2 regions of the Priestia veravalensis genome follow, and region 1 is predicted to be linked to the other one. Evidence: a T-box and tRNA genes for the amino acid it is inferred to sense, from the RefSeq annotation. Region 1 holds a T-box; the other holds one or more tRNA genes.

The links. The T-box of region 1 lies ahead of thrS (threonine--tRNA ligase). A T-box ahead of a tRNA ligase gene usually reads a tRNA of that ligase, here a tRNA-Thr.
Region 2: it has a tRNA-Thr gene. The T-box ahead of thrS (threonine--tRNA ligase) is inferred to sense a tRNA for this amino acid. The anticodon was not compared.

What each region holds. Positions count from the first base shown of each region.
Region 1 is NZ_KQ758658.1:21,564-37,659, reverse strand. It holds gene AS180_RS13100 (ABC transporter substrate-binding protein) at 1-690, shown strand, start outside; gene AS180_RS13095 (metal-sensitive transcriptional regulator) at 982-1,311, shown strand; gene copZ (copper chaperone CopZ) at 1,328-1,534, shown strand; gene AS180_RS13085 (heavy metal translocating P-type ATPase) at 1,611-4,016, shown strand; gene AS180_RS13080 (erythromycin esterase family protein) at 4,173-5,414, opposite strand; gene fosB (metallothiol transferase FosB) at 5,560-5,994, shown strand; gene AS180_RS13070 (hypothetical protein) at 6,030-6,419, shown strand; gene AS180_RS13065 (dipeptide epimerase) at 6,438-7,529, shown strand; gene AS180_RS13060 (DUF3267 domain-containing protein) at 7,856-8,419, shown strand; gene AS180_RS23585 (hypothetical protein) at 8,394-8,621, shown strand; gene AS180_RS23580 (hypothetical protein) at 8,615-8,932, shown strand; gene AS180_RS24065 (hypothetical protein) at 8,962-9,063, shown strand; gene AS180_RS13045 (aldehyde dehydrogenase family protein) at 9,079-9,321, shown strand; gene AS180_RS13040 (hypothetical protein) at 9,333-9,611, shown strand; gene AS180_RS13035 (hypothetical protein) at 9,656-9,901, opposite strand; gene AS180_RS13030 (GNAT family N-acetyltransferase) at 10,013-10,495, shown strand; gene thrS (threonine--tRNA ligase) at 10,537-11,733, opposite strand; T-box leader at 12,036-12,257, opposite strand; gene AS180_RS13020 (S66 family peptidase) at 12,399-13,415, shown strand; gene AS180_RS13015 (carboxymuconolactone decarboxylase family protein) at 13,448-13,855, opposite strand; gene AS180_RS13010 (CapA family protein) at 14,154-15,311, shown strand; gene AS180_RS23245 (hypothetical protein) at 15,434-15,574, shown strand; gene AS180_RS13005 (DNA alkylation repair protein) at 15,528-16,096, opposite strand, start outside.
Region 2 is NZ_KQ758664.1:9,841-25,936, forward strand. It holds gene AS180_RS14175 (hypothetical protein) at 1-164, opposite strand, end outside; gene AS180_RS14180 (suppressor of fused domain protein) at 333-911, opposite strand; gene zupT (zinc transporter ZupT) at 1,242-2,045, shown strand; gene AS180_RS14190 (M24 family metallopeptidase) at 2,312-3,415, opposite strand; gene AS180_RS14195 (hypothetical protein) at 3,519-4,166, opposite strand; gene AS180_RS14200 (LCP family protein) at 4,476-5,360, shown strand; gene AS180_RS14205 (hypothetical protein) at 5,478-5,843, shown strand; gene AS180_RS14210 (ABC transporter permease/substrate-binding protein) at 5,879-7,402, opposite strand; gene AS180_RS14215 (ABC transporter ATP-binding protein) at 7,402-8,361, opposite strand; tRNA gene AS180_RS14220 (tRNA-Thr) at 8,525-8,597, opposite strand; gene AS180_RS14225 (aromatic ring-hydroxylating oxygenase subunit alpha) at 8,795-9,847, shown strand; gene AS180_RS14230 (GNAT family N-acetyltransferase) at 9,885-10,415, opposite strand; gene AS180_RS14235 (DHA2 family efflux MFS transporter permease subunit) at 10,523-12,016, opposite strand; gene AS180_RS14240 (TetR/AcrR family transcriptional regulator) at 12,206-13,111, shown strand; gene AS180_RS14245 (glycoside hydrolase family 3 protein) at 13,125-15,050, opposite strand; gene AS180_RS14250 (exo-beta-N-acetylmuramidase NamZ family protein) at 15,072-16,096, opposite strand, start outside.

The sequences.
Region 1 (16,096 bases):
AATCATGGTTTAAACATTCCTTTCTCAGCTCAAGAAGACCCAGATGCGTTTATTAAGAGCTTAAATGAGGGGACTGGAAAAATTTCAGGTAACCAGCAGTTTAAAGAATATGTTAAACTATTGGATTTAACAATTAAGTATGGAAATAAAAACTCATTAACAACGGATTACAATACGCAGGTAACGAACTTTGCAACGGGTGAAGCAGCAATTATTCAACAAGGAAACTGGATTCAGCCAATGCTTGATAAGATTAATCCAAACTTAGATTTAGGCGTTATGCCAATGCCTCTTGGTGATGGTGGAAGTGTGAAAGGTAAAATTTCAGTCGATGTACCAAGCAGCTGGGTCGTTCATAACGGTGCACCAGAAGCAGATAAAGAAGCAGCAAAAGATTTCTTAAACTGGATGGTAACTTCTGAGGAAGGTAAGCGTGCACTTGTAGAAGAATTTAAATATGTACCTGCATTTAAGACAATTGAAGCAGATGCAAAAGATATTGGTCCATTAGGTGCAGAAATCTTAAAGTACTCTGAAGAAGGAAAAACAATGCCGTGGCAGTTTATGAAGTTCCCAGATGGTGTGAAAGAAGAATTTGGTGCCTCACTTCAAGAGTATGTGGGCGGTCAAGTAACGGAAGAAGAACTGTTTAAATCATTTGAAAGCACTTGGGATAAACTAAAAAAATAAGCTTATTTATAAAAGAGGCTGGGACATAAGTATTTCAGCTAGTTATAAACCCGAACTATTGAGAGTTATCTCTTCTCATAGTTTGGGTTTTTTGTTGATTCGGAAAAATTTTTAAAAAAAAGAGTGAAATGGAACGAACGTGTTCAGACAACCTAACTAGGTTAGAAACGTCATGATTCGTCTCCCGAAATGAATCATTTAGTTATGTCTCAGTTCCTTTTCATTTTGCATAACACTTTACATAGGGTAGGGGGGTACATTATAATATGAAATATGAAAGGTGGTTTTTGAATGGAAGAAAGCCATGAGTCTGAAATGAAGGTAGAGTGTCATTCTGGTACTGTACGACGAAGTCATCATTCTCCAAAAGTTAAGAAAAACTTAACGAGTCGGCTTAATCGAATTGAAGGTCAAATTCGAGGAATCAAGGGTCTGATTGATAAGGATACGTATTGTGATGATGTCATTACGCAAATATCAGCTGTTCAATCAGCTTTAAATGGCGTAAGCAAAATTTTATTAGAAGGTCATTTGAAGCACTGTGTGGTCGAAAGAGTGCAGGAAGGTGACGATGAAGTACTAGATGAATTACTAACAACGATTAAACGCTTAATGAAATAAAAAGGAGCTGGAAAAGATGGAACAAACAGTATTATCAGTACAAGGTATGTCATGTGGGCATTGTGTAAAAGCAGTTGAAGGTGCACTATCAGAGTTAAGAGGTGTAAAAAGTGTACAGGTTAATTTAGAATCAGCAACGGTTGAAGTTGAATATGATGAAAGTAAAGTCAGCCTTGAAACGATTAAAGAATCAATTGATGATCAAGGCTATGACGTAGCGTAAGAAAGCGTGCGAATAACTTCGCACGTTCTCTTTTAAAAAGTAATATACCTACACATGGTATATGAGGAGGGGTTTTATGAAAAGTCAAAAAGACATTACGCTACGCATAGCAGGTATGACGTGTTCAGCTTGTGCAAACCGTATTGAAAAAAGTTTGAAGAAACTAGATGGCGTTGAAGATGCAGCTGTTAACCTTGCATTAGAAAAAGCAACAATTCGCTATACACCTGAAGTAGTTCAGCCACGCGTTTTTGAAGAAAAAGTGCAGAATCTAGGATATGATGTCATTTATGAAACAGAAGAACTAGACATAACCGGGATGACCTGTGCAGCTTGTTCAAGCAGAATCGAAAAGGTATTAGGAAAGCAACAGGGAATTGCTCATGTAAACGTGAATCTTGCATTAGAAACGGCAACTCTAAAATATAATGAAGAACAAATTGATCTATCTACCATCATTAATAGAATTGAAAAATTAGGATACGGTGCGTCTTTAAAGGCTGAAAAAAACGAAAATATCCGTGAAAAAGTAACCAATCAGCAAGAACTCAAATTTTTAATTGCAGCAATATTAAGCATACCGCTGCTTTGGGCGATGGTTAGTCACTTTTCCTTTACGGCCTTTATTCCTGTACCGCCAATGTTTTTAAATCCATGGTTTCAACTGGCCCTTGCTACGCCAGTTCAATTTCTTATTGGTGGACAGTTTTATGTTGGAGCCTATAAAGCGCTAAGGAATAAAAGTGCGAATATGGATGTTCTTGTGGCTTTAGGAACGAGTGCGGCTTACTTTTACAGCGTTTATTTGTCGATCCAGTCCATTGGTTCAAATGCCCATATGATTGAACTTTATTATGAAACAAGCGCAATCTTAATTACGCTTGTTTTACTTGGGAAATTATTTGAAGCCAAAGCAAAAGGGCGTTCTTCAGAGGCAATTCGAACGCTTTTAAGTTTACAAGCAAAAACAGCGGTTGTAGAGCGAAAAGGCCAACAGGTTGAAATCCCTATTGAAGAAGTGAAGCATGGAGACGTTGTTTATGTGAAGCCAGGCGAAAAAATTCCAGTAGACGGTGAGGTAATAGAAGGACAATCTGCAATTGATGAGTCCATGCTAACAGGAGAAAGTATTCCAGTTGAAAAATCGGTTGGTGATGATGTGACGGGAGCCACAGTGAACAAAAATGGCTTTTTAAAAGTAAAAGCAACAAAAGTGGGAAAAGAAACAGCCCTTGCACAAATTATAAGAGTTGTGGAAAGCGCACAAGGTTCTAAAGCCCCTATTCAACGCGTGGCTGACCATATTTCAGGTATTTTTGTTCCCATTGTTGTAGCAATAGCAATCGTTACGTTTTTTGTTTGGTATATGGTGCTTGATCCTAGTGACTTTGCTTCAGCGCTTGAAAAAATGATTGCTGTACTTGTAATTGCCTGCCCTTGTGCATTAGGTCTAGCTACCCCAACGTCAATTATGGCGGGATCAGGTCGAGCAGCCGAGCTAGGTGTTTTATTTAAAGGCGGTGAGCATCTAGAAGCAGCTCATGAAGTAGATACCATCGTGTTAGACAAAACTGGTACCGTGACAAAGGGTGAGCCAGAAGTAACGGATGTTGTGACAGAAAATGCTGGAGATAAAGAAAAGCTTCTACAGCTTGTTGCCTCTGCTGAAAGTCAGTCTGAGCATCCATTAGCACGCGCAATTGTCAAAAAGGCTTCTGAACAAAATCTTAGTTTGCTAAAAATTTCAGCTTTTGAAGCAATACCTGGGCATGGTATAAAAGCGATTATAGAGGATGAGGAAATTTTAGTTGGTACGAGAAAGCTTATGTCTGATTCTGGTATTGAAGTTGCGGGTGTTGAATCACTCATTTCAGAAATTGAGTCTCAGGGGAAAACGGTTATGCTAATTGCTTTAAACAGTGAATATGCAGGGTTTGTAGCAGTTGCTGATACGGTTAAAGAAACGTCAGCAAAAGCTATTAAGGACCTAAAAGAAATGGGACTTCACGTTGTGATGATTACAGGTGATAATAAGCAAACAGCGAATGCTATCGCTAATGAAGTGGGAATTCATCATGTGCTTGCTGAAGTATTACCAGAAGGAAAAGCAGCCGAAATTCAAAAGCTGCAGGCTCAAGGGGCAAAAGTGGCAATGGTTGGTGACGGCTTAAACGATGCACCGGCTCTAGCAGTGGCGGACGTTGGAATGGCCATTGGAACCGGCACAGACGTCGCGATTGAAGCAGCAGACTTAACGCTTATGAGAGGTGACCTTACAAGTATCGTTCATGCTTTGCAAATGAGTAAAGCAACAATGCGTAACATTAAACAAAATCTCTTTTGGGCATTCGGCTACAATACCATTGGAATTCCAATTGCCGCAATCGGATTTTTGGCACCGTGGTTAGCCGGAGCAGCTATGGCGTTCAGCTCTGTATCCGTTGTGTTAAATGCGCTGCGTTTGCAGAAAATGAAGATTTAGAAGATAGGGTGGAACATAAGGAATTCAGCTAATGATAAACCTGAACGATTAAAAGGAAGGAACTTTAATCGTTCAGGTTGTTTTAATTGTGAAAACAATGTTGGGAACGAGTTCAGACAACGTAAAGAGATTTTGTCTTTTTGAACATTTGCTTTGTTATTTCTCACCTTCTTTTTTGAATGGAGGAGGTGAAACTTTTTGCACAAAAAGAGCTCCATCCATTTGTTCGCGGGGCGTAATTAATGTTTGCATGGTTCCGCTATCTAAGAAAACTGTTTTTTTGAATATCCATTCGTTTTCCCGTTGCTTTTGTAGTTGAGAAAAATCTACAAACGTAGTAGGTGAATTCACCTTAGAGAGGTAGTCTTCCAAACTTTTTTTAGGTGGCTTGCTTAGTTTATAAGCTTGACCCGTATCTGTTATAGTTTCGCCTTCATACATAAACAGACCCATATAGTAAGAGTCATTTTGAAGGGTTTTTGATATCTTAGAGCCCATTGGTTCAAACTTTGAAAAGAACGAACGGAAATTTTTAAAAATATGCATGTTATGAGCCCAAATGATGATTTTTTCATTTGGATAAAGTTCATTGCACAGCCATTCAACATTTTCACAAAGTCGCTGTTCACGCACTTTTTTATAAGTGCGATGATCTTCTGTCAGGTGATTCAGAAAATATAAGCGGTTAGCTAACGAACGCTGCATGACGTGTAGATAAGTTTCTTTAGCTTGTTCTCGTTCATTAAGAAGGTGAAATTGAATTGATTTTATCAGATCGTTAGCCTTTGTGATTGCTTGTTCTTTAAAATGTTTAAAGAGCTGCAGCACATCGTTTGGTACTTTTTTTCGTGCCGCTGTATATTGACCAATTTTGTAGTACCACTCATATGCACCTCGTTCAATAAATTCAAATGCTTGTAGCTGTTCTTCTGTAACGAATGGCTGTAATTTTGCTACAAATCTTAAAAAGGTGTCAGGGATTGAAGAAGGATTTATATCAATTCCAGCTAAACGAAAATCTTGTCTTTTTAATAGATGAAAAAGGGGCTCGGTATCTTCTGTTGCCCATAAAGAATAAATACTATTTTTCATGAAAGCTTCTGGTGTTGACGCTTCTTTCAATTCATTTGCTCCGTATGCTTCAGCAAGGCCACTTTCGAATGCCAATACGTTAAAACCCATCTCTTTATGCAAGAATGAAATTATCTTTTCTTTTAACATGGTGTGTTCACGAATGAAGTGCCCATTTTCACCAAGCCAGACAATTCGTTTATCTTGAATAACTGACTTTAAAAATGAAAAGTCTTGAGAAGCACAATCTATAGGCTCAGCTAGACGATATGAATGTGCTTCTAGCCAATTAATGACTTCCTTTTCTCTCTCTTTACTAAAAAACATGAGACACCATCCTTTGTATAAATTACGTATTTAGTATACAAAAATAGGAAGAAAATTTAAAATAATAAGATAAAAATGAAAATGATATGGTAGTATATGTATATAGTTAGTGGTTCTACTATCTAGACAAAAGGTGGAGGACAACATGATTCAAGGAATAAATCACTGCTGCTTTTCAGTATCTAATTTAGCTCAGTCAATCGGTTTTTATAAGCAGGTTCTAGGTGCTAATCTTCTTGTTACTGGCACAGCCACAGCTTATTTGGATTTAAATGGTTTATGGATAGCGTTAAATGAAGAGAAACATATTCAAAGAAATGAAATTCACGATTCCTATACCCATTTTGCGTTTTCAATTAAAGCTGGAGATTTAAAATGTTTTGAGGCAAAACTAGCGGCTTATCATGTACCAATTTTAAAAGGAAGAACAAGGGATGAGCGTGATAGAGAGTCAATTTATTTCACGGACCCAGACGGGCATAAGTTTGAAGTACGTACGGGCACGTTAGAAGACAGACTTCGCTATTATAAAGAAACAGAACCTCATATGGTATTCGTTGAAGAAGGGAAAGGGAAATGAAAAAGTAGCTTATGTTGAGCGGAATCTTTTTTCTAATGGTAGGAGTTGTTATAGGGTTCATATATATAAGAAAGGGTGAATCTCTTCAAATAGGAACCATTACAACTTTTCCTCACAATAAAAAAACAGTGGCAATCGAGTTAGATAATGAAAGCTCTATTAGCTCAGTTTATCTCATAGCTATACAAGTAAATAATCAAGCACATCCAAGTGGGCTAGAACTTGAGCAAATAAAAGCGAACGAAGTGATCAACTTATCAGATCAGATTGATCAACAGCTAACGCTACAAGAGGTGCATAAGAAGATAGAGCCTTCCAGTAAAAGATATATGTTAAAAATTACTCATAGCAAACCAATTGAACGAGTAGCTCTTACCTATAAGTATGTGGGAAAAACGCAAACACAAGTAATAATTTTGGATTAAAAAGTGGGAGTGTGCCAAATGATTATTAAAAACCTTGAAGTAAAGCATGAAACTATTCCGTTAAAAGTACCATTTAAAACAGCGCTCCGAACAGCCACAGAAATTGAAAGCGTTGAAGTGATTATTACGTTAGAAAATGGAATAACGGGTAGAGGAGCGGCTGCCCCAACGTATGTGATTACAGGTGATTCGTTAGAGAGCATTTTAGCAGCTCTTAAAGGGCCTATTAAAGCTGCGATAATTGGAAGAGATGTTAAAGAATTTCAACTGTTACTTCAAAGCGTACAGTCTTGCTGTGTAGGAAATACTAGTGCTAAAGCTGCTGCTGATATTGCTCTTCATGACGCATATAGTAGATTAATAGAAGTTCCGCTTCATACTTACTTAGGGGGTAAAAAAACACTTTCCACCTGTATGACCATTGGTGTAGACACTCCAGAGAAGATGACGAAAGCTGCTAAATCAGCTGTAGCTGACGGCTTTCAAGTACTTAAAATAAAGGTTGGGGCGAATCCAGAGTTAGATATTGAACGCATACAGAAAATTCACGAAGCTATTCCTTCATACATAAAGCTTCGTTTAGATGCAAATCAAGGTTGGCGTGCGAAACAAGCAGTGCAGATTATTCATGAGATGGAAAGTAGAAACTTTAACATTGAGTTTATTGAACAGCCAGTTCCTTCCTATGATTTAGATGGCCTAAAGTTTGTAACTAATCGGGTTTCTACACTTATTATGGCAGATGAAAGCTTGTTTTCAGTAAAGGACGCGTTAAAGCTTGTCGCAGGGCGCTATGTAGATTTATTAAATATTAAGCTTATGAAGTGCGGGGGAATAAACGAAGCATGGAAAATTGCGAGTATTGCAGAAGCAAACGGTGTGGGTTGTATGATTGGTAGCATGATGGAACCTTGTTTTTCTGTAGGAGCGGCAGCACACTTTGCAGCAGCACATCCAAATATTCATTACTTTGACTTAGATGCTCCACTATGGCTAGATGGCGACTTAGATGTTTTAACCTATCACAGAGATCAAGTCATTTTATCTGCTCTTCCAGGGGTTGGAGATGTACAAACTACTTTTCAAGGAATTAAAAAAGATGCCACCTAGTATCATAATCTAGTTGGCAGTTTCTTTGAACATTTGAAAATGGAAAGCTTGTACGTTTTACTGCTCGTCCTTTTTTTGCTCTTCAATGATAGTGGCAATACGGTTGATAATCTTTGTGAAATTATCAATCTTTTAATGAGTAAATAAAAAGCGACCGCAATTGGAAAAACTACATTGGCAATAACGTTTAACCAACTTTCTATTAGAGACACCTCCTTAATATGGACTTGCTATATCATATGCAGTCTTTCACCAAGGATTCATTATGCTGAAAATAAGTTCTTATATACGTTTTTATTGTTGTTAAATGGAAAGGTGTGAATTTTTTGGGGAAGGAAGTTTCAATCGTTTTAGATCCTAAGGGTGTTAATAGAAAAGCCTCTTATTACACAATAGGAATTGTATTGCTTAGTACGGTTGTTTACACATGGTTCTGGGGGTTAGAGTTTACCATTACTCTTATGTCCCTGCTTAAGTTTATCGGTTTTTATTTTCTATTAATTTTTCTTCATGAACTGCTTCATGGAGTTGGTTTTTTGTGGTTTGGGAAGGTCAAGCTAACAGATTTAAAGTTTGGTTTTATTTGGAAGTATATGGTTTGTTACGCACACTGTAAGGTCCCCATTTCAATGCGTGCTTTTCGCATGGCACTGTTGCTGCCTGTAATTCTAACAGGATTTGTACCCCTCGTTATAGGGATGCTAGTTGGCAACGGCATGCTTGTAGCTCTCTCGACATTATTGGTTGGTGGTGGTGCAGGAGATTGGCTCATTTATCGTTCGATTCGCTCATTTTCTAAAGATACGCTGGTAAAAGATCATAAAGATAATATTGGATGTACGGTTTATTTTTGTAATGAAATGAATGAAAATAAAAACATCAATACATAGATTAAAAAGCGCAGGAATTCCACCTGGTTTCTTCTTCTCACAAGCTGATGAAGATGAGCTGCATCAAGCACTTGGTGTTACTTTAAAGAAAATAGATTTGCAAAAAGCATTTAAAGAATGCATTACTATTTCAAAGTCAGAGTGGGTTGGAGAAGTAGATCGTGCTCAACTCTGTCTCAGTTCACAGAGGATGGAATGGTAACATCATGTGAATCTGATATTGATGGATCAATTTCCATGTTTATCTTAAGAGAATTAGCAAAAGGAAACGCCCCGTATTTGGGAGACTTGGTTCACATTGACGAAGAGAAAAATTCAGCTGTATTTTGGCACTGTGGAGCTGGTGCTTATTCGTTAGCTCGTCCAGATACTGGAGCCACAGCTGGTGTTCATCCTAACAGAAAGATTGGCTTGGCAATGGACTTTGGCTTAAAAGCTGGAGAAGTAACGATTTTCCGAGTGAGTCATAGACCAGGTGGTTATCGTTTATCATTTACGAAGCTGATTTATTAGGCATTCGAGCGGGAGAAGCGCTCTTGGAAATGACAAGGTTGAGCTTTGGTTTTGATGATAAGCCTATTGAATTTACAACCACAAAGTTTCGTAGTGATAAGTACCATTATGATATTGAATTAACGAGATAATAAACATTTGGGTGAATGGGAGACATAGTAAATACGGCAAGCGTAAAGCAATATGGATTATATGTAGATGGCGAATGGATTGAGACCAAAAAGGAAATGAATGTTCTTGATAAATACACGCAGGAAACAGCTGCAAAGGTATCAGTTGCTGAAAAACATCACGTTGATCAAGCAGTTCAGGGAGCAAAGCAGGCACTTAAAGCCTCATTTTCACCATATACGCGATACGAGGTATTAATGAAGGTAGTTGAACTGTAGGAGGAGGGCTTATGAATAAACCAGTCATTCTATTCGTTTCGTATCTATTATTTATTATTCCGCTTTTCATAATTATAAACTTCTTTCTAGGAGTTGTTACTTTTGAGAAACTTCAAGGAGTCGTCATTTTTTTTCCTCTAGTCTTAAGTTTCATTGGCTTTTGGCTAGCCCTATCTATCTATAAGAGAAAAGAAAGTGGCTTTGCTAAAGGAGCAATTGTTGGAAATATAGCTATGTTCTTGTTTCCTATTGTATATATGATTATGGGAACGGTTTTTTTAGGAGTATAAATTTACTAATAGGTAAAAAAAGACATGGCATAAGCCATGTCTTCTTAATAATAGTAGCCATATGGTGGGTAGTAAGGGTATGGTGGATAAGGGTATGGTCCGAATCCTCCGCCGTAAAAAGAGCTAGCAAGTAATCCGCCAGCTAATCCTCCTAAGAACGGAGCTCCAAAGATAAATGGTCCTCCGAAAGGACGTCCGAATGGTCTGCCAAATGGACGACCGAAGCCGCCTGGTCTGCCATAAGGTCTGCGAAAATCGTGCTCAGTGTATACGTGTTGGTTTTGATACATAACAATACCTCCTTTTTCTTTAGAAGTATATGCAACAGCCTACAAAACGTTTGGGCAGTAATCTCGTTTACGTACATTATTTTTTGAAAATAAAATAAAGGAGAAAAATCTATGAATCTATATTCCGTAATGAAGGCAGTTGAAAGTGATTTTTTATCATTTTCAGAGCTGAAAAATCAAGTGCAGAAGCTTCATATTAAAGGAAGGCCTGATTTATATGAGAAGAAGGATTCAACCTTGTCCCGTGGTGAATATCAACAATGGCTTGAATCGGCTGAAACAGAATTACTAGTCGTACGAGATCGAGAGAAGTCTGTCGTTGGATATGTGATCCTTGATTTTAAAAAGGCAGGAGATACTAATCCCATTTTAAAAAACCGGTGCACTTTATTCATTCGAAGCATCGGTATTAGTGAGGATCATCAAAGCAAAGGAATTGGTAAGTTATTAATGAATAAAATCGTTAAATATGGCAGAGAAAAGTCAGTAGATGCTATTGAACTAAACGTATTAGAATTCAATGATCGCGCGATTCAATTTTATGAAAATATAGGATTTACTACTAAAAGTCGTCAGATGGAACTGTTGTTTTAAAAAAGGAAGCGCTCAGTATGGTTATATTGAGCGCTTTTATTTTATCTATTTTGTGCAAGCTCCAGTAAAAAATCATCAAATTTTAGGGAGTGCTGACTATTATCCGTGCGTTTTCGAATAGCAAGGCTGCTATTCGCTACTTCTTGATCGCCAATAATTACGATATAAGGAGCTTTTCTTAGCGTGGCTTCCCTAATTTTAAGGCCAATCTTTTCTTTTCGGCTATCAACTTCAACCCGTCTTCCATGCTGACGTAAGCGCTGTGCAACTTCATTTGCGTAGTCTATATGAGCATCAGCAATCGGCAGAATTTTCACTTGAACAGGTGCAAGCCAAAGAGGGAAGTCTCCACCGTAATGCTCGATTAAAATACCCATAAATCGTTCGATTGAACCGTAAACTGCGCGATGAATCATTACTGGGCGATGAGGGGTGTTATCTTCTCCGATATATGTGCAGTCAAATTTTTCAGGCATTTGAAAATCGAGTTGAACTGTTCCACACTGCCAGCTTCGGCCAAGGGAGTCTAAAATATGAAAATCAATTTTAGGTCCGTAGAACGCTCCGTCTCCTCTATTAATTTCGTAAGCTAATCCTCGTGCTTTTAAGACATTTTCAAGAGACGCTTCCGCTTGTTCCCACATGCTTAAATCTCCCATGTATTTTTCAGGGCGTGTTGAAAGTTCAACTTTATATTCAAAGTCGAACTGTTCATAAAATTCATGAACTAGCTTCAAGACACCATTAAGCTCTGCTTCGATTTGAGCAGGCGTAACAAATAAGTGTGCGTCATCCTGCGTAAATGAGCGAACGCGAAACAAACCGTTTAAAGATCCAGATAGTTCATGTCTGTGTACGAGTCCAAGTTCAGCATAACGAACCGGAAGCTCTCGGTAGCTTCTACGTTTGCTGTTAAACAATAAAATTGCGCCGGGGCAGTTCATTGGCTTTAGGGCATAGCTCTGTTCATCTACGTTTGAAAAATACATATTTTCTTGATAGTGGTCCCAGTGTCCAGATTGTTCCCATAAATGTTGCTTCATCATAATGGGTGTTTGAATCTCCGCATATTCAGCTTGAATATGCTTTTGTTTCCAATCGTTAACGAGTTCGTTTCGAATAGACATGCCGTTTGGTAAGAAAAATGGCATGCCGGGTGCTTCTTCCAGAGTCAAAAAGAGTTCAAGCTCTTTTCCTAACTGCTGATGGTTTTGTTTTTCAAGTTTTGCGTTTTTCATGTTTTTTCCTCCCAATAATTAAATAAAAAAACGCACTCATCCCAAAAGAAGGGACGAGTGCGGTCGTGGTACCACCCTAATTTCACGACAAATAAGCGTCGTGCTCAAAAGTGATAACGGATCTCCCGATTACGGATAGTTTGCAAAGCATTTCCCCGCAATAGCTCAAAGATGGTAAATCAACTTTGCTTTTAAAGGGCTCACAGCCAAAGGCCCCAGTCTCTGGATAAAAGGTAAAAGAAGATTCGTATTCTTATCAACGCCATCTATAAAATTGTATAAAAAAACGCACTCATCCCAAAAGAAGGGACGAGTGCGGTCGTGGTACCACCCTAATTTCACGACAAAAAAACGTCGTGCTCAAAAACGATAACGGATTTCCCGATTACGGATAGTCTGCAAAGCATTTCCCCGCAATAGCTCAAAGGTGGTAAATCAACTTTGTTTCTAAAGGGCTCGCAGCCAAAGGCCCTAGTCTCTGAGTAGAAATGAAAAGTTATTCATGTCCTTATCAATGCTTACGGATGATTATAATGGATGGATTTTCCTTAAGTCAAGAGGGATTTTTAAAAAAAGGAAAATAAAGATAAAATAACCCAGTTAAAGTTAATTATGGTATGATGAACAATACATATTCGGCTGAGAGAAATAAAGGAGTGCTAGTAATGATTCAATTTCCGCGTTTAAAGCATGACGCTACCATAGGTGTAACCGCTCCTTCTTCGGGGGTTCCAGACGCTTTACATAAGATGTTTCAATCAGCTTGTGACAAAATGGAGGAGCGTGGGTACAAGGTTCAATGCGGTCAAACTGTTTGGACGCAGGTAAAAGCAAAGTCTGCTTCAGGTAAAGTGCGAGCTTATGAATTGATGAGTATGCTCAAAAACGAAGAAATAAATTTAATTATTCCGCCTTGGGGTGGGGAGCTTTTGATTGAAATTTTTGAGCACTTTTTATTTCAAGAAATTAAGCCAAAGTGGGTTTTAGGCTATTCTGATACAAGCTTATTCCTATTTGCGTTAACCATAAACACCGGTATTGCAACAGCTCATGGTCCAAATTTAGTCGATTTGCGAGGCGAGTACTGGGATGAGACGACCAAGATGTGGGAACGAGTATTACAACTTGAAGAAGGAAAGAGTATTACGCAGTACTCTTCTACTTATTTTCAAAAAGAATGGCAGCACAGTAATCCATCTCCTTGCGTCTTTCATTTAACCGAACCTACCGAGTGGAAAATGGTTGGGAACAAAGAGCTTGTGATTGAAGGAAGGTTACTTGGTGGATGTATCGACGTAATCCGTCATGCAATTGGCACACCATGTGGGGATGTTAAAAGCTTTCAGCAGAGGTTTTTACAGGGTGAAAAGCTCGTTTGGTATTTTGAAAACTGTGAGCTATCAGTTACAGACCTTAGGCGTACACTCGTTCAAATGAAGCTAGCAGGTTGGTTTGATTATTGTAGCGGTATACTTTTTGGTCGAAGCACTGCTAACCATCCAGTCGGAGGCTATACAGCTGAAGATGTGTATGAAGCCCTTTTAAAAGAGCTTGAAGTACCTATTGCATATGATCTTGACTTTGGGCATATGCCTCCTCAGCTTACGCTTGTGAACGGTGCTTTCGCCAAGGTAGAAATTAAAAATGGAAAAGGTTATATAAAACAAACATTTAAAAACTAACAGAGGTTGCATTATGCAACCTCTGTTAGTTTTTATGGCTGTAAGTCTAGCATAGCTCCATAATATTGAGAAGCGGTTGTGAAACAAATAAAAGCACAAAGCTCGCTAATCTCCTTATCGCTAAAGGCCTCTTTTAAAACGGCAAAGACAGTATCTGGAACGCTTCCTTTTTCTTTTAAAAAAACGTCTGCAAAGGCAATCGCCAGCATGGTTTTCTCATCTTGTTGTTTCCGATTTGGCGCACCTTTTGCTTTACAATAAGCGCAGCCATTTTTTTCAGCTAATACGCGCCTTACTTCTTCCTTTAGCTGTGCTGATAGACTAAGAGTTCTTTCTAACTCATCACCTAAATCACACCATTTATTCATAATATCTACATTGTGACCTAATAGCCGTTGAAAAGGCGTGAATCCAACCCTAGAAAGTTCAATTCTTGGCATATTTTACATCCTCCTTTCATTTTTCTAGTATAGCGTAATGGGATAAAACAGACCCTTTCGTTTGAAAAAGAATTTAAAATAATTATTTATATATATAACAAATAATGCATAGATGGTTTTCAATTGAGAAACTATCAATTTTTAGAAACAGTTTATCTGAAAAAGTCATTTATTTAGATTTTTTGATATATTCCTAGTTTTTTCTAAAAGGTTATAGTATCCTGTTGGTAGAAAGATTCATTTTTTGTAAAAAAATGATATATTTTTGGGGAATATGGTATAAAGGGGAATCGGTCAGATGGAGGAAAGAACAGGGAGAAAACAGAAATACCGGCGGATGAAAAAAAGAGGGATTTTTACTATTCTAACTTTGATTCTCATTGGCTATTTTGTCGTTGCCAATATGGATCGTTCAGAACCTACAAGTAACAACGTTGCTTCAACGGAAAAAGAACAACCTAAAAAGGAAGAAGCTAAAGAGAAAAAAGCAGCGGCCGTCAAGAATGAAAAAGAAACAACGATTAAAATTAGCGCAGCGGGAGACTTTACAATTGGTACAGACGAAAGCTTTCCATATCAACAGTCGTTTCCGCATGAAGCAGATAAAAATGGCTTACCTTACTTTGTAGAACATATTAAAGATTTATTTGAAAACGATGACTTTACGACCGTTAATCTTGAAACAACGTTAACTAACTCGACGCAAAAAGCAGCAAAAACCTTTCGTTTTAAAGGGGACCCTTCCTACGTTAATATCTTAAAGTTAGGAAATATTGAAGCTGTGAACTTGGCAAATAATCATATTTTTGATTATCTAGATCAAGGGTATGAGGATACGATGAAAACATTAGATGAAAATGATATCGGTTACTTTGGTTATGATAACGAGTACATAACAGAGGTTAAGGGTGTTAAGATTGGTGCACTTGGGTATGAAGGTTGGGATTCAAATGTGGAAACAGCCAAAAAAGAAGTCAAGGCTGGCATAAAGCGTTTACGCAAAGAAGGTGCAGAGATTGTTATTGTACATTACCATTGGGGTATTGAAAAAAGTCCTGTGCCAACACAAACTCAGCAAGAGCTAGCTCGCTACACGATCGATAACGGTGCAGACTTAATTCTAGGACATCATCCACATGTTGTTCAAGGCATTGAAGAGTATAAAGGGAAGTTCATTGTATATAGTCTAGGAAACTTTATGTTTGGTGGAAATCGCAATCCAAGTGATAAAGATACGTTTGTTTTTCAGCAAACGTTTCATTTGAAAGGTGAAGAGCTAACAGATAAAAAAGAAATTCAGGTTATTCCATTTAGCATTTCATCAGTAGCTTCAAGAAATAACTATCAGCCAGCGCCTTTACAAGGAGCTGAAGCAAGTCGAGTGAAAAATAGAATTATTAATTTATCCGCCCAAATTACAGATTCAAACTGGCTTGTTTATGAAGGCGGAGAATAAAAGAAAGAGACTGAGACATAAGTAGTTCAGTCTTTACTATACCTGAATGATTGAGAGTTCATAACTTTTAATCGTTCAGGTTTTTTGGATGATTGTGAAAACAATGTTGGAAACAGGGTGGAATGGAGCGTAGGGCACTCGACTCCTGCGGGAAAGAGATGGGAACAGCTAGTGTTCGTCTTTTAGAAGCCATCATTTTGTTATGTCCCAAACTCTTTATTGTAGATGAAAATCAAGAGATTTCATCTCAATACCATTTATGAGTATCGTTAAGGTGTGTACCCCGCTATAGTGTTTACGCGTAGATAAGTCTTTAAAGGAAAGCTTTCTTTCATAGTGTTTAGATAAATGCTTTTTGACTTGAAACTCTGCTAGCTTAAACACTTTTCTTGTGCGATTACCCCGTGATTTTACATAATCTACTGCATATTCAATACGAATTTTCTCTTCTGTTTCGCCATATAGATCAAATTGAAAAGTTAAAGAGCCTCCAATTGCTGTTTCGGGAGCTGAAAGTTGAAAATTTGAGATTGTCACTTGGTGATTCTGGTCAAAGCCAAAAAGCTGTAGAACTTTTGGATGGCCATTTTTCAATAGCGTGCGACATGCATGTTTTAAAATCCAATCTGTGTGTGGGTGCTTATTAAGGTTAGCCTCAGTAAAAGTTAAAAGAAGATCAGAATGCGTTTTAGAAATATCATTTAAATTATTTGCGACGCTTTTACGTACATACAAAGATGAATCTTGAAGTAAGTTATTTAACACGGGAAACACCGGCCTTGGGT
Region 2 (16,096 bases), on a different contig from region 1:
AGGCTCTGCGACTGTTTTGATCTTTTTCCTTGCCCTAGGTTAATATTAACGTTGGAGTTTCCACTGTTGCTAATGATATTTTTGTTTCCATCCTCATTATTTGCGCCCCCACTTGGACGAAAATTTGGATTTATTCGTGGCCTTCTGCGCTGGTTATTCATCATAACATCCCCTTCCTAATTATGTTTAATACTTATGTTCTACTATATGTAATGGGAATTTATCACGTATAGGTGTTTGTCTTAGGACAATCGTGGAGTTTTGTCCTAAAGTTTCTAGATACAAGCCTGTTTTCTATCAAGAAAAAGAGACAGCCCTACCTGGCTGCCTCTTTATACTACCGTTCGACGCTCTAAATTAAATACGTTCACTCGCTCATCGTCGAATCGGCTTAGCAGAGAGTCTACCCCATATTCTAATGCAAAAGCTCGCTCATTTTCAGAGATTGGGACTGCTTGTAAAAACGCAACCTTTTTATCTGATAGCTCAATCGTAGAAAATGTATCCCATAAAAATGGCGGAATCAATAAAATATGCTGCATATGAAGGCTATGATCGAAAGAAGTAATAATATCTTTATAAATTGCCCCTGGAAAGATTGAAACATGTGACTTCATCATATGAAATACACACTTGCTTAAAATTTGTGGGAAGGGTGCAAATGAAGAATGACATGCTCCTACAATTTCAATGCGAAGTGGAATACCGCCCACCGTGTATCCTGTTGGACAATGATACCCTCCCAACGTTGCATATGCTGTTAAGTCTGAACGGGGGTGATTGCCTGTTGCTAAAACATGTACGCTGTGTTTTTTTCTCTCATCCTCAAATTCGTCAATACGATCTTTCCCTCCAAAAACTTCAACTGCTTTATGTATAATTTGTTCATCATCTTTTGAGTAATTAGTCATCAAAAAGCCTCCTTGCTATCAAGCTTACAAAGCCTCTACTGTACAGGATATACTACCAAACGAAAAATCGATAGCGATGCGATAATTTGTGAACAAAATGTTATCTGTTCGTAATATATCTCTTGGAAATGATTTTCACAATCGCTATTTCATACTCCTTCTAAACTATAGGCAAGTTCCCAATCAAAAGAAACTGAATATACTGTGCTAGATAAATTGAGAATTGAACATGTGATATTATTTCCCGTTGCCTTTACACACTGGTCATGTCTCAGATATTTGTGGAATATAGATAAAAACTCACTCTTATTCTTTCGGGAGGATTATTTCATGACTGAACATTTATTACTAGCCTTTGGTTTAACATTAATGGCAGGTCTCGCAACAGGAATAGGAAGTATTTTAGCTTTTTTTGTATCTACAACGAATACAAAATTTCTATCAATTGCACTCGGTTTTTCAGCTGGCGTTATGATCTACGTATCCATGATTGAAATTTTTGTAAAAGCACAGGATTCCCTTGTAGGAGCACTTGGTAAAGTATCTGGAAATTGGGTAACGGTTGGTGGTTTTTTTGCTGGAATGCTCTTGATTGCAATGATTGATAAATTTGTCCCAAAACAAGGAAACCCACATGAATTAAAGACCGTAGAAGACATGAAACAACCAAGAGTGAAAGACACTGCTCTTTTAAAAATGGGAACATTTACTGCTTTAGCAATTGCCATTCATAATTTCCCTGAAGGAATTGCTACGTTTACGTCGACTCTTCAAGATCCTTCTTTAGGAATTGCTATTGCAGTAGCAATTGCTATTCATAACATCCCTGAAGGAATTGCCGTTTCCGTACCCGTTTATTTTGCAACAGGTGATAAGAAGAAAGCATTTAAACTCTCTTTTTTATCAGGTCTTTCAGAGCCTCTAGGAGCTATTGCTGCATATTTTTTACTCATGCCTTTTTTAAATGACGTTATGTTCGGGGTTATCTTTGCCGCAGTGGCAGGAATTATGGTCTTTATTTCTTTGGATGAACTTTTACCTGCTGCTCAGCGATATGATGAGGCTCACCTTTCTATTTATGGACTTATCGGCGGAATGGCTATCATGGCCATTAGTCTTCTTCTATTCATATAGAAAAAGAGTTTGGGACATAACAAAATGATTACTTCTAAAAGACGAACACTAGCTGTTCCCATCTCTTTGATTTGTCTCAACACGTTCGTTCCATTGCGCTACGGTCACTCGCTTTCCGCAGGAGTCGAGTGACCTACGCTTCATTCCACCCTGTTTCCAACATTGTTTTCACAATCAACCAAAAAACCTGAACGATTAAAAGTTATGAACTCTCAATCGTTCAGGTATAGTAAGGACTGAACTACTTATGTCTCAGTCTCTTTTTCTTACGGTTGAATAATTTGTAACTTCTTAGGATACTTCGTTAACGTTTTATTTCCATCTTTCGTAATAACTACATCATCTTCAATACGTACTCCACCAATGTTAGGGATATAAACGCCTGGCTCAATGGTATAAACCATGCCTTCTTTTAGTATGTCATCATTCGTACGGTTCATAGAAGGAAATTCGTGTACACTAATTCCTAATCCGTGACCTAGTCGATGTGGAAAGTATTCTCCGTATCCCGCTTCCGAAATAAGGTTACGCGCAATCATGTCTAAGTCCCCAATTCTTGTACCGGGCTTTGATGCAGATAAAGCAGCTTCTAACGCCTTATTAACCGTCTCATACATATGCTGTTGTTTTTCAGTAATTTCGCCAAATACCACTGTTCGCGTAATATCTGAACAATATCCATCTAACACAACGCCTAAGTCAAATAAGACCATGTCACCTTTTTTTAGTGTACGTAGCCCAGGATTGCCATGAGGATCACCCGTTTTTTCTCCAAATAACACCATCGTAGAAAACGACATCTCGCGAATACCTTTTCGCTTTAATTCATATTCAATTTTAGCAAGAACGTCCATTTCCGTAACGCCTTCTTTTAAAGCAGATACACCTACTTCAACACCATAATCAGCGAGAGCTGCTGCTTCTTGTAAAATGTCAATTTCAGCTTGCGTTTTCACTACCCTTAATTCGTTCATTTTTTCTTCTACGCTTTCAAATACAACATCTTGATACAATGTTTTTAACTCTTCACTTCGCAGGAAAGATAGCTGCTCTTTTTCCACTGCTAAACGACCAATATTATTAATTTCTCTTTTATGTAATGCGGCACGAATTAGCTCCCAAGGGTTTTCATGATCTTCATATCCAACAACATCATATTTCCACCCTGCACTTTTTGCTTGATTAACTTCCATAAAAGGACAAACAAGTACAGGTTCAGTATTTGGAAATACAAATAGGCCTAAAAGTCGTTCATGCGGATCCGTATAAAAATTTGTTAAATAAAATACATTTTCTGTTGAAGAAATAAATGCAGCATCATAGCTTTTTTCAGAAAGCCAAGAAGCCACGTTGCTTAAGCGTTCATTCATCGCATATAACTTCCTTTCTTAATCTTTTAAAGTTATTATACCATAATTTCACTACTTTCTCGACTAGTGAAACAACGTCTTTAGGCACAAAAGAAATTCTAGTTTATATACTATTTTGTACTGATTCGCTAGGTTGAATAATTACTTTTTTAAGCCATTGATTATTATACTGATAAATAAGATGGTAATCCCCTCCGGTAAAATATTGCTCCTGGAACATCTCTTGGTTTTTTAAAAATCCAGGGTCACCAATAAAATAATGTCCTTCGTTTAACCTAAATGTTTGAATAAACGAACTTATTCCTTCTTCATCTACATCATCATCAATGACTATTTCAACCGAGTTGCCATTGCTATGAAAATCAAATTCACCTGTTTGATTAAGCCGTACGACTGGTACATTAAACTCGCCTACTGTCAAAAATTGTTTCATTCCCTTCAAAACTTCAGATTCATGATCATCAAATAACAGGTAGTAGTTAAACTTATCCCCATCTGCCTGAAGTATGTTTGCAATTAGCTCAAAATGCTCTTTGCTTTGCTCATCATCAAACATGACAACGAATGACTCGTGATAAGATACCATTTGAAAAGGCGTCATTATCTTCTCTTTAAATCGTAGCATCAATTGTTCACAGCGCTTTCCCGTCACTTTTGCTCCTTTAATTGTTCCCACTCCATATGTTTTCCAGTGTGAAACAGCTTTTTGTGGAATAACGACTATATTTGAAGATGATACGTATAAGCTCATTTCCCCATCTCCTTTGCCATTCTGCATTTTTTCACCTTTTACTAATTAGAGACTTTTGGCTCATTCACCTGCAAAAAACGTATAAATTCATTAAAACCTTTTTGTTTGCTTTAATCTTACAGAATACATACCTAGATACACACCTAGCTTTTACGATTAAAATGGCTAATACTTGCTAATCATAGAATGTGATGGTAATTTTATATAAGAATATAATTGCTATACTTTTCAATTACTTTAAAATGATAGGTGAGAATATTGGAACAACGTGAACATCGCAAACGACATAAACAGAGAAAGAAAAAGCGAATGAGAAGATTTTTTCTTTTTTGCTCTGTAGTACTGATTGCTTTAGCTGGATATGTTTTTTATCAATATCAACAAGGGTTGGCTGAAGCAGACGGCGACTTTCAAAAAGATGGACAATTTGAATTTAACGGTAAAAGCGCCAATTTAGATACTATGAACGTTCTTCTTTTAGGGATTGATTCGCGTGGGGAAGAACATTCACGTGCTGATACAATTATGATTGCGCACTATGACAAGGATAATAACCAGCCAAAGATTGTATCTCTTATGCGAGATAGTTATGTAGATATCCCCGGGTATGGAAAAAATAAAATCAATGCAGCATATGCATTTGGGGGACCTGAGCTTTTGCGCAAAACAATAAAGGAAAATTTCGGTATCGATGTGAATTACTATGCGGTAGTAGATTTTAAAGGCTTCTCAAAAGTTGTAGATACAATTGCTCCAAATGGTATTGAAGTTGATATTAACCAAAGAATGTCCCATGGTATCGGGATGACCTTAGAACCGGGAAAGCAGACGCTTCACGGTGAAGAGCTATTAGGCTATGTGCGATTTAGACATGATAGTCAAAGTGACTTTGGACGGGTTCAAAGACAGCAAGAAGTTTTAGGTAAACTTACAGAAGAAGCGTTATCGCTTCAAACAATAGCTAAAGCACCTAAGTTATGGGGAATTATTGATCCCTATGTGGATACAAATGTACCTCCAAAGACCTTCGTATCTATAGGAAAAGATTTCTTACTTGGAAGCTCAAATGAACTTGATTCGCTTCGCATCCCTGTTGACGGTGCATTTATCAATGAACGTGTTTCAGGAGCAGGCGCTGTACTACGATTAGATTTAGAAAAGAACAGGCAGGAAATTCAAACATTCTTAGATTAAAAAGACCCAAAAAGCAGACAGTTTTCTGCTTTTTGGGTCTTTTTTTTATGTTCATACATATATTAGTTACGCTACGGAAACACGACAACGAAATCCGTGTCTACTGGAGGGACCAATGTGAAACTATATCAATATGCTCAGCGTAAAACTGATTCTATGCTTTATCAGTCTTATCATTTCAACACCATTCTTTCTCAGACGGGAGATGTAAAAATAAATTACATTTCATTAGCACCTTATGATTACGCGCCTAAAACTGAAGCCACGATTCCCAAACTACTCTTAATTATAAGCGGAGAAGGATGGATTGCTAACAGTGAAGGTCGAATTTATGTTAATTTCGGAGAAGCTGTATTTTGGAAAGCCGGTGAATACGTTGAATTTGGTAGCGCGGATGGAATGACCTGTATTAGTATTGAAGGCTTCGAAATTTCTCCAGACACGTGGCTACAAGTACTACATAAAGGTACGACCTCATCATAAAGAAAGCCGAGTCATTGCTCGGCTTTCAATTAATTTCAGTCTGATACTAACCCCTTTTTAACCAAGAACTTGCGGGCTACCTCTTCTGCTGTTTTCCCTTCAGCATTGACTTCATAATTCATTTTACGCATTTCTTCATCATTGATTTTCCCTGCTAGCTTATTGAGAATCTCCTTTAACTCAGGATGCTCTTTTAACGTTTCTGCTCTTAAGACAGGCGCACCTTGATAAGGGGGAAAGAACTTTTCATCATCTTCTAGAACTGCTAAATCATACTGTTCAATTTCTGGGTCTGTTGCATATGCATCCAATAAATTAATATCACCTGTTTGAACTGCATTATAGCGAAGCTTTGGTTCCATCGTTTTAACATTGTTTAACGCTAAGCCATACTCTTTTTGAAGACCTGCATATCCATCTTCTCGATCCTTAAATTCAAGGGTAAAGCCAGCCTTTACTTGATCAGCCACGTTTGTTAAGTCTGAAATAGTTTTGACGTTATTTTGCTCTGCAAACTCTTTTGTTACTGTTAATGTATACGTGTTATTAAAAGCCATCGGTTGAAGATAGACTAAATCAAATTCTTCCTTTAATCCTACTTTGGCTTGTTCGTATACTTCACTGGCATCTTTACTATTAGGTTGCTCTTTTAAATGCGTAACAAGCGCTGTTCCAGTATATTCTGGGTAAATATCAATTTCTTTATTACGAAGAGCTTCAAATACAAAAACTGTTTTTCCCAATGACGAACGTAAGTCTACTTTCATATTCGTTTCGTCTTCAATTAACTGTTTATACATATTAATTAAAACATCTGGTTCTGCACCAAGTTTCCCACCTATTACAAGATCTGGCTCAGTTGCTTTCATAGCTATAAACGGGGATGCAAGAATTAATACTAAAATAGCAATCATAATGATAGGACGTTTTTTCGAACCCTTCTTTGAAGAATTTTCAATTGTTCGAAGAACCACGTCAAAGACAATTGCTAATAGTGCTGCTGGAATAGCACCTAATAAAATAAGAGCATTATCACTTCGGTCAATTCCTAATAGAATTAAGCTACCTAATCCACCTGCACCAATTAATGCAACGATGGTTGCTGTTCCGATGATCAAGACCATCGCTGTACGAATACCAGCCATAATAACTGGAAGAGCCAAGGGTAGCTCGACTTTTATCAGTCGCCTAAATGAATTCATTCCCATCGCTCTTGCTGCTTCAATTAAAGATGGGTCTACTTCTTTAATTCCTGTATATGTATTACGAACAATTGGTAATAAAGCATAGAGAAATAAAGCAATAACAGCGGGAACGGTTCCTATTCCTACTACTGGAATTAATAACCCTAATAAAGCTAATGAAGGAATCGTTTGTAGAACAGCCGTTACGCCGATAATAGGCTCAGCAATTCGCTCATGCCTGGTTAAGTACAGGCCAAGAGGTACGGAAATTAATACTGCAATTAATAGCGCTAGTACGGAAATTTGAACATGTTCAAGCAGTGCTTGAACAAGCGCATCTCCCCTTTGTTCTAACAAAGTAGTTAAGCCATTCATTATACCACCGCTCCTTCTTTTGATCTATTAGACAAGAAGGCAAGGATGTTTTTGCTCGTTACAATACCAATTTTTTTTGAACCTTTATAAACACCAACACAATCGTGCTTTTGTAAAAGCTCTACAGCTTCGCCAATAGATGCAGATGATTTTAAATGTACAGGAGCTTCAATCTTTTCAAAATCTTGCTGATTTGTTTCATTAACAAATACTTCTAATGGTTGAAGCAATACGCTTCCCTGATTACCGATAAATGATTTTACGAAATCATTTTTAGGGTTTTGAACAAACTCTTTTGGTGTGCCAATTTGAACTACTTCCCCATCTTTCATTAAACAGATACGATCTCCAAGAGTCATGGCTTCGCTAATATCATGCGTAACAAAGACGAATGTCTTTTTTATCTTTTCTTTTAAAGCTAAAACGTCCTGCTGCAGCTGATCACGACTTAGCGGGTCTAGTGCACTGAAAGGTTCGTCCATAAGAATAACAGGAGGATCGGCTGCGAGAGCTCTAGCTACACCAATGCGCTGCTGTTGCCCACCTGAGAGCTCAAAAGGCTTGCGGTTTCGGTATTGCTTCGGGTCCAGTCCAACCAGTTCCAAGAGTTCATCTACACGCTTTTTGATTTTATTCTTTTTCCACCCCTTCATCTCAGGTACTACCGCGATGTTTTCCGCAATGGTCATATGAGGAAATAAAGCAATTTGCTGGAGGACATACCCAATTTCCCAGCGCAGCTCATTAATGTTGTAATCCGTTACTTTTTTATCCGCTATGTATAAATCACCACTAGTCACATCATGAAGACGATTAATCATTTTAAGCGTCGTTGTTTTCCCACATCCACTAGGACCAATAAGAACAAAAAACTCCCCTTGCCTTATTTCTAAATTAATGTCTTTGACAGCTGTGGTGCCATCTTCATACTGCTTTGAAACATTTTTAAATGTGATCAAATTTAGATGCACTCCTCGTTCAGTTTTTATCGATAACCTCTTTTACCCTAGTTTTCTTTCCATTAAACATTTTTACATTTTATCTATTTTTAGGAAAATAAATACTTTGATGAGTACAAAAAAACGAGACCCTCAAAAGGTCCTCGTTTTACTACACGTATTATGCTAGCGACAGGGATTGAACCTGCGACCTCTTGCTTACCATGCAAGTGCTCTACCTACTGAGCTACGCCAGCGTCAATCGTAATTATATCATATTTTTCTATTCTTTGAAACATTTTATTTCATTTATTATCCAAAATGTATCTATCTGATTCACTATAATCTACAAAAATTCAAATGAATGTAAGAATATCTAACAATAAAAATGAGAATTTTCTAAAAATGAGTTACACTGGTAAAACATTCAAGAAACTAGAAAGGAAGAAGATAAATGGACCAACAACAAACGCTTAAAAAATCTCCCCCAAAAACACCTTATCCGCGTGACTGTACGTTTAGCAAGGAGGATTGGACGACTCTTTCGACCTATTGGTATCCCATCGCACAAGCAGCTGAGGTAAACGAAAAGCCGCTTAGCGTTAAGCTATTAGATGTCAATTTAGTTGTATATCGCACTAAAAAACAAGTTGTCGTAGCTCGAGACCTCTGCGTTCATCGTGGCACTCCCCTTAGTATGGGTTGGGTAGAAGAGGAGGAAATTGTATGTCCTTATCACGGATTTCGCTATAACACAGAAGGAGCTTGTACATCGATACCAGCGCATCCTGATGCAAATATATCTCCTCGCCTCTGCATGACGGTTTACCCTGTTATCGAGCAATTTGGACTCATTTGGACATCGTTAACAGGCGAAATGGATAACATTCCACAGTTTCAGGCTTGGGATGACCCTGACTTTCAACAAATTGTTTGTCCTAGCTTTGATATAGGGGGTTCGGCAGGTCGACAGATGGAAGGCTTTTTGGATGTTGCACATTTTGCCTGGGTTCATACGGATACATTTGGCGATCGAAACAATGCCTTTGTTCCCAGATATAAGGTTGATAAAACAGACTATGGTTTAAACGTGGAATACTTAAGCACTGTAAGCAATTACTCTAAAGAACAAGCACACTTAAATCCAGAAAACTTTAAATGGCTGCGGGTATTTGACGTGTACCCACCTTTCACTGCTACACTAAAAGTTTATTTTCCTGAAGGTGGCCAGCTTTGGATTATGAATGCGGTTTGTCCAGTTTCCGCTCGTGAAACGCGCTTATTTGTACCTATTGCTCGCAACTTTGACAAAGATTCTCCTGTTGAAGGTGTTTATGACTTTAACCTTCGGGTATTCGATGAAGATCGCGAAATGGTTGAAAACCAAAAGCCCGAAGATCTCCCTCTTGATTTACAAATGGAAGCTCATATCGCAGCTGACCAAACATCCATTGCTTATCGAAAGCTACTAAAATCAATGGGGCTAAGCTTTATTTATACAAGTTAATTAAAAACGCGTCAGGCTAAAACTTGACGCGTTTTTATTACTCATATTTAATTCGAGCATACATGCATAAATCAACAAACATCCCTTTTGACTTTTCAACTTTTCGCAGAGTTCCCTCATACTGAAAATGATTTTTCTCTAGTAAATGAATGGACGCCTTGTTTGCTGGCTCTACTTTAGCCGATACCCTAACCATATCAAGGCTCACAAAACCATAATGAACCAATTGTTGAACTACCTCTGAACCATATCCTTGTCCCCAAAATACTTCGTCTATTTCATAGCCAATTTCTACATGCTGGTTATGAGTATCTATTTGATTAAATCCGCATGAACCAATAATCTTTGCTTGCTCTTTATGAAAGATTGTGTAGCGTAGTGCTTTTTGTTCCTTCGCTAGATTCTGTAGAAAAGCAATCATTTCCCTTGCTTGCTTTTCATCACAAAAAGAATCAATATTCATGAATTCAGTAACTTTTTGATTAGACCAAATTTTAAAAAGCTCCGGTGCGTGCTCAAGTTGGATTGGGGTTAGACAAATACGTTCACCTTGAAGAGATTGCCACATAACTCCTCATTCTCCTTTCAAGACTCATCATACTTTTTCACTATACAACGAACATATTCATAAAAAAAGGTAAGGTTCACTTATAAGTGAACCTTACCTTTTTTATTTTATTTAGCAAACTGTTCTCTTTTAACAGCTTGTTGGTCTTGTGTAACTCCGCTAACTGTTACTCGCTTCATAAAGAGCGATAAGACTAATGCCACCACTATAAGTATCGATGAAATTAAAAATGAATCATTGATCCCTTCAACCATGGCCTGCAGTCCAATTTGCTGTTGCAAATCAGCCGTTGGTGCAACGGCTCCATTACTCATTGCCTCTTTTGCTAATTCTTCTGCATGAAATTCTGTGCGGTTAGACATAACCGTTACAAGTAAAGCTGAACCAATAGCTCCTGACACTTGTTGTAACGTATTATTCATCGCTGTGCCGTGCGGATTAAATTGCTGTGGAAGCTGATTTAATCCGTTTGTCATAATGGGCATCATAACCATTGACATACCAAACATACGAGCCGTGTATAGGATAATTAGCTCCGTATATGTAGTTGTCAATGATAATTGACTAAACATATACGTCGTAACACCTGTGATAGCTAACCCAATTACAGCTAGCACGCGTGCGCCAAATTTATCAAACAGCTTGCCTGTAATTGGAGACATAATCCCCATCACTAAGGCTCCCGGTAATAACAATAATCCTGAATCTAAGGGCGAAATCCCTCGAGCACTCTGTACGTACATTGGTAGCAATAGCATTGCAGAGAATAATGCCATCGTAATAACAATTGAGATGGCAGATGACAATGCAAACATTGGATATTTAAAGATACGAAACTCTAGCATTGGTTTTTCAAGCTTAAACTGGCGAGTAATAAATAAAACCAACCCAATTACTCCAACGATAATCGTTCCGTATACTTCTAGTGATCCCCAGCCTTTATCTCCAGCTGAACTAAACCCGTACAGTAAACCACCAAATCCAAATACCGAAAGAATTAAAGAAAGCTTATCTAACTGAATATCTACCTTTTCTTTTTGATCTTTCAACAAGAAAAATGCTAATACAAGAACAACAAATGCAATTGGCGTCACAACGTGAAATAGCATTCTCCAGTCATAATGCTCAATTAACCATCCTGAAAGAGTTGGGCCGATTGCAGGTGCAAAAATCATCACCAATCCAAAAATACCCATTGCTCCCCCGCGCTTTTCAATTGGAAAGCTCGTTAACAGCACATTCATTAATAGCGGCATCATAATAGCTGCTCCTGATGCTTGAATAACACGTGCAGCTAACAATACTCCAAATTCCGGCGCTACTCCAGCTACTACTGTACCCGTTGTAAAAAGAGCCATCGCTGTTAAAAACAAGCCACGGACCGAGTATCGTTGAATTAAAAAAGCAGTGGTTGGAATCATGATACCATTGACAAGCATATAACCTGTCGTTAACCACTGAACGGTTGATGTTGTTACTCCTAACTCATTTTTTATAGATGGTAAAGCAATGTTTAATAATGTCTCATTAAGTAATGAAATAAATGCTCCTATAAGTAAAATACCAATAATTCCATATGGTGGTTTTTTTGTAGTTTGCATAAAGTTCCTCCTCTCACTAAACCGTAAGTATATTTTTTTATACTATAAGTTCACATATTGTATATTATACCTTCAGTTCATTTTTTGCAACAAAAAAAAGCTGTGATTTTAAAAGAGTTTGTGTAAACGTTTTTTCTCTTGTATCATAAATAAATAGACAGCTAGTACACTTTTATTGCAGGTGATGAAATGAATAAAAAACAAGAATTGATGCTAAAGAGCGCTCATAAGCTCTTTGTTGAAAAAGGATTCCAAGCAACATCTATACAAGATATCGTTGAAGATAGCGGCATTTCAAAAGGTACGTTTTATAATTACTTTTCGTCTAAGAATGAGCTAGTCATTAAAATTTTCGAGTCGGTTTATGATGAGTTAGAAACCAAAAGAAATGAATTTTTAATTGGCCAAAACCGTTCAGACTTAGATATATTCATTAAGCAAATTGAACTTCAGGTACAAATGCACCATCAAAATCAATTGTTTACACTATTTGAAGAGATTTTCTTTTCGAATAACGCTGAGCTAAAGGAGCATTTTAAACAAGCTCAGCTTTACGAATTACACTGGCTTTACAATCGATTAATTGACTTATTTGGCTCAGATAAAAAAGCTTACTTACTGGACTGCGCCATTATGTTTTTAGGCATTCTACACCGCAACTTTCACTACAGCGTCATGGCACACCATAACCAAATTGACGCACCTAAAATCATTCGTTATACCGTCGACCGATTAGTTCATCTAGTGAAAAATGTCTCTACTAGCCAAGAAATGCTTTTTGATCCTGACTTGCTAACACAGTGGATTCCTTTTCACAATCATTCTCCTCAAACAACAGAACAAAAGATTCGAGCCTCTATCTTATTAGTAACAAAAGAAGCGGAAGATGCTGATGATGTAGACAAGCCAAAAATTATTGAATTACTAACATTCTTACAAGAAGAGCTTATTCGTCAGCCTCAAATACGCTCGTTTGTCATTAGCAGTACTTTGCATGCTTTAAGCGAAACAGTAGTCGGTACATCAGAGGAGTTTAAACAGTTAAAAAACCTTATTCAACTCTTAATTGAAGAACAAAAAGAGCCACCTATGTAGGTAGCTCTTTTGTTTATTTTAAAGGCTTATTATTTTTAATATTTAATCCTAAGCCAAACGGGTATAGCGTTTCGCCTTTATTTGTGACAGAAGGAATAGCTACGGGAAGCTTTCCTTTTGGATCAGAAGCTCCAAAAATGGTTTTAACACCCGCTGGAATATTTGGCTGACGATAGCGTCCATTCGTGTATCCTTTAAAACCGTACACCGCCAAAACAGCATTAGCTTCTTCAAAATTTGCTATGTCATAAGGATTTCGCACACTGATTAATACAAACTTTTTACTCTGTGATTGACTGTAATTCATAACGGCTCTTGGGAAAGCTGTTGCCCATTTGGATGAATCTTGAATTGTGTCATCAATTACCCCATCGTTCACTGCCGGGTCATTTTTCACTATATATGAACCTGTGATAACATAATCAGCTTCATTTATCTTCTCTTTAGTTTCCTCTGTAAACGTCTTATTTTCAAATTCTAAACGTTCTACATCTACTGACTTAATCCTTTTTTTATCTATTAGCTCTTGAATTGTGCGCGCCATTGCATCCGTCTGGTCTTTGAAAGGGGCAACCACCAATACTTTTTCATGTTTTTTAGGTTTAAATGGCAAAGTACGCTTTTCATTTTTTAGTAATGTCACCGCTTCTTCTGCCATTTTTTCTTCTGCTTTTACATGCTCCTTGTTTCCTACTACCCTTAGAGCATTTTTCACTTTTTTATCTACATTTTGATCAGTTGCTTCGTAAATGCCTCTCTTTATTTTCAAATCAATAATTCGTTCGGCAGAGTCATTGATCTCAGCCATTGGAATTTCTCCACTATGGACTGCGTTTATTACTCCGCTATAAACATCCTCTAAATTCTTTTCCATTTCAATAGAGTTGACTTGAGCGGGCATAAGTGCAATATCTACGCCAGCATTAATAGCCATAATAACAGCCTCTTCTTGGCCGAAATTATCCGAAATAGCTTTCATATTTAATGCATCTGTAACTACAATTCCATTGTATCCAAGCTCTTTTCGTAAAAGATCGGTTATAATCCCTCTCGATAATGTAGCTGGAACCGTAATTTGTTGACCATCCTTTTTACTTGTATACGTTGTGTCATCGAGGGCTGGAAATTGTAGATGCGCCGTCATAATCATGTCTACACCTGCATCCATCGCTTGTTTAAAAGGATAAAGTTCCACTTCATCTAAGCGCTTTTTATCATGTGATACAACAGGTAAACCGTAATGGCTATCTACCGCGGTATCTCCATGTCCTGGGAAATGCTTGGCTGCCGTTGCAATATTTTGTTTTTGTAATCCTTTAATTGTTTGAACACCTAATTTTGCTACTAACTTTGGGTCTGAGCTAAATGACCGGACACCAATCACCGGGTTTCCTGGGTTATTATTCACATCAATCGTCGGAGAAAAATTTACGTTAATGCCCAAAGAGGACAGCTCTTTACCGATAATCTCTCCAGTTTTATATGCATTTCGTTCTCTTCTAGTAGCACCAAGCGCCATATTTCCTGGCAGATTGGTTCCCGACTGTAGCCTTGTAACAATTCCACCTTCTTGATCGATTGTAACAAGAAGAGGAATATCTTCACTGGCACTTTGCAAACCATTAACCAATCGAACTGTTTGTTCAGTATCTACCACGTTTTCAGCGAACAAGATTACGCCGCCAATATGGTATTTTTTTATAATACTTCCTACTTCATCATTCATTTCAGTAAATCCAACAGCCATTTTATCCCCTTGCTTCTTCCAGTTACGAAAATCTGGCATCAGCATTTGACCAACTTTTTCTTCTAGCGTCATTTCTGAAACAATGCTTTTAGCATCAAGCGTTTCTTCTGCTGATACTAAAGGAGTCTTAAATGGGATAAGGATTGAGGTAGCTAAAGCTGCTACAAGCCCTACAGACATCACTTTTTTCATAAAATCCCTCTCCTTTTCATTTTATTTATAAAGTAAATATCCTTTTCGCAACTTTTGAAATTCGTTTATCTCCGGCTTCCACTCTGCGACAATTTCTTGAATTGACTTTCCACTTTCAATGCTTTCCCTAACTGAATTATTGCCCGCTAGCAAATCAAAGAATGGTTTATTTCCAGCGTTAAACGCAAAGTGGTTTGGGTATAAATCATGAATAGTTTTTACAATTGCTACCCCTGTTTTAACAGGTTCATATGTTGATTCATTAATTACGTGAATTTCAATTCCTCCTGAAAGTTTGCCACTATGCTTAGAGAAAGAAGGAGTGAAATAGGATGGACGAAACGTCACGCCTGGAAGTGCAAGTTTATTGAGCTCTTCAGCTAAATTACCTCCGTTAATAAAAGGTGCTCCAATGGTTTCAAATGGCTTAGTTGTTCCTCTTCCCTCTGAAACATTTGTACCCTCAATTAACGAAGCTCCCGGATATACAAGCGCTGTATCTGCTGTTGGCATGTTTGGTGAGGGAGCAACCCATTCTGTAGGCAAATCTTTTGCTGTCATTGATCGTTTCCAGCCTTTCATTTTGACTACGTTTAAATCAGCTCCAATATTAAACTCTTGATTAAATAATTGTGCTAATTCACCTACTGTCATACCGTGACGAATTGGAATAGGATACATGCCAACAAATGAAGTATACTCCTCTTGTAAAACCGGTCCTTCTATCTTCTGACCACCTAAGGGATTCGGTCGATCTAGAACAACGATAGGAATGTTATTTTCTTTTGCAGCTTCCATTGCGTAGGCCATTGTATAAATATAAGTGTAAAAGCGAGTTCCTACATCTTGAATATCAAAAACCAGCACTTCAACACCCTTTAGCATTTCAGGCGTTGGCTTTTTAGTTGGACCATACAAACTGTACACAGGAAGCCCCGTTTTTTGATCAATATAGAACTCTACGTGCTGACCAGCTTGAGCATCTCCTCTCACTCCATGTTCTGGTCCGTATAGTGAGACAAGATCAAAAGCTTTATGTTCATTAA